One region of the Paraburkholderia sp. BGA-UO-ETr-F21 genome, then DNA from elsewhere that is predicted to be linked to it. Evidence: riboswitches for the same ligand, from Rfam matches in the RefSeq annotation. Region 1 holds a riboswitch; the other holds the start of a gene.
The links. A riboswitch is a leader RNA that binds a small molecule or an ion and turns the genes downstream of it on or off. The one in region 1 is predicted to bind glycine.
Positions count from the first base shown of each region.

Region 2: it holds a riboswitch for glycine, as region 1 does, so the genes downstream of both, AC57B1_RS21140 (D-amino acid dehydrogenase) here and gcvT (glycine cleavage system aminomethyltransferase GcvT) in region 1, are expected to answer to the same signal.

Region 1 covers NZ_JCAQOY010000016.1:148,911-151,300, forward strand. Annotated here, with positions in the region: gene gcvT (glycine cleavage system aminomethyltransferase GcvT) at 121-1,239, opposite strand; glycine riboswitch at 1,320-1,475, opposite strand; glycine riboswitch at 1,519-1,601, opposite strand; gene AC57B1_RS11645 (YdgH/BhsA/McbA family protein) at 1,749-2,099, opposite strand; gene AC57B1_RS11650 (oxidoreductase) at 2,294-2,390, opposite strand, start outside.
Region 2 covers NZ_JCAQOY010000036.1:2,322-4,711, forward strand. Annotated here, with positions in the region: gene AC57B1_RS21135 (LysE family translocator) at 11-643, opposite strand; glycine riboswitch at 853-945, shown strand; gene AC57B1_RS21140 (D-amino acid dehydrogenase) at 1,136-2,347, shown strand.

The DNA.
Region 1 (2,390 bases):
CGGTAATGACTTAAAGGGCCCCCAAACCTGTCGCTTCGCGCCAGGTTCCCCCGAGGGGAACAAGAAAACTTGGGGCGGCCCGGCGTTTTCTTGTGAAGGTTTGCGCACGCGCCGGCTTGCTTAAACCGCGAGCACTTTGCCGTTGCGCACGAACGGCAGTTTTACCACGCTTGCGGGAACGTTCTTGTCACGAATTTGAACGTGAACGGTGTCGCCCGGCTGCACGCCTTTCGGCACGCGCGCAAAGGCGATCGATTCCTGCATGGTCGGGGAAAACGTGCCGCTGGTGATTTCGCCTTCGCCTTGCGGCGTGACGACTTTCTGATGAGCACGCAGCACGCCTGCTGCCTTGCCGTTGTCCTTCAGCAGGATCAGGCCGACGAACGCGGCCTGCGATCCGTCCGCTTCCAGCTTGCCCTTGCCGACGAAGTCGCGCGGCGAGGTGAGGTCGACCGTCCAGGTGAGGCCGGCGTCGAGCGGCGAGACGTTGTCGTCCATGTCCTGGCCGTACAGGTTCATGCCGGCTTCGAGGCGCAGTGTGTCGCGCGCGCCGAGTCCGGCCGGGCGCACGCCTTGCGCCTGCAGCGCGTTCCACAGCGCTTCGACGTGATCCGCCGGGACGATGATTTCGAAGCCGTCTTCGCCGGTATAGCCCGTGCGGGCTACCGTCAATTCGCCGAACGGCGTGTCTTCGATGCGGGCGGCGTTGAACGGCTTCAGAGCTTCGGTGGCGGCGCGCGCGGCCGGCACGGTTTGCCAGACTTTTTCGCGCGCGTTCGGGCCTTGCACGGCGACGATCGCGTAGTCGCGGCGCGGCGTGATGGTCAGGCCGAAGCCGCCTTCGGCGTTGAGCTGGCCGAACCAGGCGATGTCTTTGTCGGCGGTGCCGGCGTTGACGACCACGCGGAAGTGATCTTCGCCGAAGTAATAGACGATCAGGTCGTCGATCACGCCGCCGTTCGGGTTCAACAGGCAGGAGTACAGCGCGCGGCCGGGCGTTTGCAGCTTGGCGACGTTATTGGCCAGCGCATATTCGAAGAAGGCGCGCACGCGCTCGCCGGTGAAATCGACGACGCACATGTGCGAGACGTCGAACATGCCGGCGTCGGTGCGCACGGCGCGGTGTTCGTCGATTTGCGAGCCGTAGTTGACGGGCATGTCCCAGCCGCCAAAATCGACCATGCGGGCATTGAGCGCACGATGGGTGGCGTTGAGCGGGGTGTGTTTGAGTTCGGTCATGGGGCCTCGGGCATCTCGCGAAACAAAAAAGGCCATGCGGCGCTACGCCTCGCGGCCTTTTAGCTGCGAGCGATGCGTTGCATGGCCCCTCTGTCCTCGATACCTGAGAGATTGCGTTGCCGTGAGAATGTGAATCCGTCACGGTGAAACGCGCGCCCCTTCGGTGGGCAGCCTGCCAGAATCTGTATCGATCAAACGATCGCAGACGGCTACTGCCGCTCTCCAGAGTGCGAAAAACCGGTGCGTTGAGCTTGATTCAACGCGGGTTCTTCGACGCGGTCGGTCCTTTTGCCTGAGAGTTTGCGGGTGTGCCCCTTCGGCGGCGCGGCCTGCGGTTTCCTGCGGCCAGCGCGCTCTCCCGACGCGTGCGGCGAATGTACGCGAGGGCCGGGGGCTTGTCAAATCTGGGCCCGCGAGCGGCACGGCGGTTGGCGCGGCGTCTTGCCCTCGCCAAAAAAGCGCGGGACGCGATGCCCGCGCTTGCACTGCTTCGGCGCCTGAGCGCGCGATTATTCGCCGATGGCGTGTGCCGCGTTGTCCAGTTCCTGATTCAGCACGCGCTGTTCGTCGCTGGACAGGCCACCGCCGTGTTGCGCGGCCATGTCATGCGCTTCCTGACGGATCACGTCGAGGCGATGGTGCAGCGCGCCGCCTTGCGGGGGCGGGTAGTAGCCCTGATTCACGCGATTGTCGATACGACGGCTGAGATTCTCGATGCGGCCGTCGACCTGGCGCAGGCGCTGATCCGCGATCTGCTGCGGGTTGGGGCGCGGTGCCGGCGCGGGTTGAGGCGTCACCACACAGGCGGCGAGCGAACTGAGCAGGGCGCACGCGGCGAGCGCGCGGATAGTACGGGGCATGAACTCTCCGGAAGTCATAGTCGTTTTGTCTTGCTACTTGGGTAGCAACGGCTGACTGCCGGAGCGCGCTGACTGGCGGCACGGCCTTATTTGTAACGTTATGTTCCTTTCGGGCCTGTCAGGAGCGTGGCCCGCGCGGAGGCGACAAGTGCCGTTTTAGGTACACAAGGCGTTTCGACGCGCGGGCAAACGGGTCAGCGAACGCGCTCGAACGGCAGCCGGACGCCTTCTTCAGAACTCCGGGCGGCGAGTTCGATAATTGTCATTACGTCGACAGCGTCCTGAGCGCTG
Region 2 (2,390 bases), on a different contig from region 1:
CAAGATGCGCTCAACGGCGCGAATCGAGCGCAATGCGGACCGCAAGTCCGGCAAGCACGGTGCCCATCAACCAGCGCTGCACCAGCAACCACACCGGCCGCCCGGCGAGAAACACGGCAATCGAGCCCGCCATGCTCGCGATCAGCGCATTGACCGTCACGCTGATGACGATCTGCACGCAGCCGAACGCGATCGACTGCGCGAGCACGCTGCCGTGCCCCGGCGAAATGAACTGCGGCAGCAGCGACAGGTACATCACCGCGATCTTCGGATTCGCGAGGTTGGTGACGAGCCCCATGGTGAAGAGCTTGCTGCGGCTGTCGTGCGGCAGGTCGCGCACCTGGAACGGCGAACGGCCGCCCGGTTTGACCGCTTGCCAGGCCAGATACAACAGATAGAGCGCGCCGCCGAAACGCAATGCGTCGTACGCGTAGGGCACCGTCAGCAGCAGCGCGGTAATGCCGAACGCCGCGCAGAACATGTAGAACACGTAGCCGAGCGCGACGCCGCCAAGAGAAACGAGGCCCGCGCGACGCCCCTGACAGAGCGATCGCGAGATCAGGTAGATCATGTTCGGCCCGGGCGTGAGCACCATGCCGAGCGAGACCAGACCGAAGGCGAGCAGCGTTGTGAGGGCGGGCACGGCATTCTCCTTGGCGAATGAAAGTCGGACAGTGCCGCCAAATATAGCCGATGCCGCCGATTTCAGCGTCGCGGCCGGCTTGAGAAATTCGCATTGGCGTATGAGCCGCATTCATGTTCAATTGCGGCGCTTCTGGCCACTTCTTGCGCGGTGACTCGCACGAAACACTTGCGGCGAATTATTTTGAACGGTATCGTCGAGCCGTTCTGCAATGCAGCGCGGGAGAGATCGTCAGAAATTCGGACGACGCCGACGGAGCAACCGCCCCGGAAACTCTCAGGCAAAAGGACCGCGCAGCAGGAACATCTGGAGAGCGGCGCACCGGCATACCGCGTGCGCCCACCGAAGGGGATTCTCCGCGCACGGCTCATCACTCATGACGGGCCGGCCGCCGCGGGGAAGAAACTCTCAGGTACATGGACAGATGGGGCATCGACGCCGGTTTCGACATGAAATCGACACCGGTGATGCTCAACTACTCTGGACCATGACATGTCACGAATCGCCATTATCGGCGCCGGCATTACCGGCGTCACGACCGCTCACGCCCTCGCCCAGCGCGGCCACCACGTCACCGTTTTCGAACGCCACCGCTATGCGGCGATGGAGACCTCGTTCGCCAACGGCGGGCAGTTGTCCGCCAGCAATGCCGAAGTCTGGAACAGCGCGGCCACCGTCATGAAAGGCCTGCGCTGGATGCTCACGCGCGACGCCCCACTGTTGCTCAATCCCACACCCACCTGGCACAAGTACTCGTGGATGGGCGAATTCCTGCGGCAGATTCCGCACTATCGGGCGAACACCGTCGAAACCGTGCGGCTCGCGATCGCCGCGCGCGAGCATCTGTTTTCGATTGCCGAAACCGAAGGCATCGACTTCGATCTCGAACGGCGCGGCATTCTGCATATCTACAAGACGCGCAAGGAATTCGATGCCGCCAGCAAGGTGAACGCATTGCTGCGCGAAGGCGGCCTCGAGCGCAGCCCGGTGACGGCGAGCGAGCTGCATGGCATCGAACCCACGTTGCACGGCGATTTTTACGGCGGATTCTTCACGCCGTCCGATTCGACCGGCGATATTCACAAGTTCACGCGCGGCCTTGCTCAGGCGTGCGTGCGGCACGGCGTCGAATTTCATTACGATGCCGAGATCACCTCGATCGAGCAGCCTGCCGAGGGCCGTTTTACACTGGCGGTCAATCTCGAAGGCGAATCGCAGCGCTTTGCGTTCGAACGGATCGTCGTCTGCGCCGGGGTGAAGAGCCGCGATTTTGCAGCCATGCTCGGCGACCACGTGAATATCTATCCGGTGAAGGGCTATTCGATCACTGTTTGTCTCGATGACGAAATCAGCCAGCAGCGCGCCCCCTGGGTGAGCCTGCTCGACGACAGCGCGAAGATCGTGACGAGCCGCCTGGGCGTGGATCGCTTTCGCGTGGCCGGCACGGCGGAGATCAACGGCTTCAACCGGGATATCCGTTCGGACCGGATTGCACCGCTAGTGGACTGGACGCGGCGGTATTTCCCTGAGGTATCGACCTCGCGCGTGATTCCGTGGGCGGGCTTGCGGCCGATGCTGCCGAGCATGCTGCCCAAGGTGGGCCGTGGAAAACGGCGTGGCGTGTTCTACAACACCGGGCACGGACATTTGGGCTGGACCTTGTCGGCCGCAACCGCGCAGGCACTCGCGGGCGCGATTCAGTAGGCGTGATGCGGGGGTTTCGCTGAGGGCGTTGGCTCGACATCAC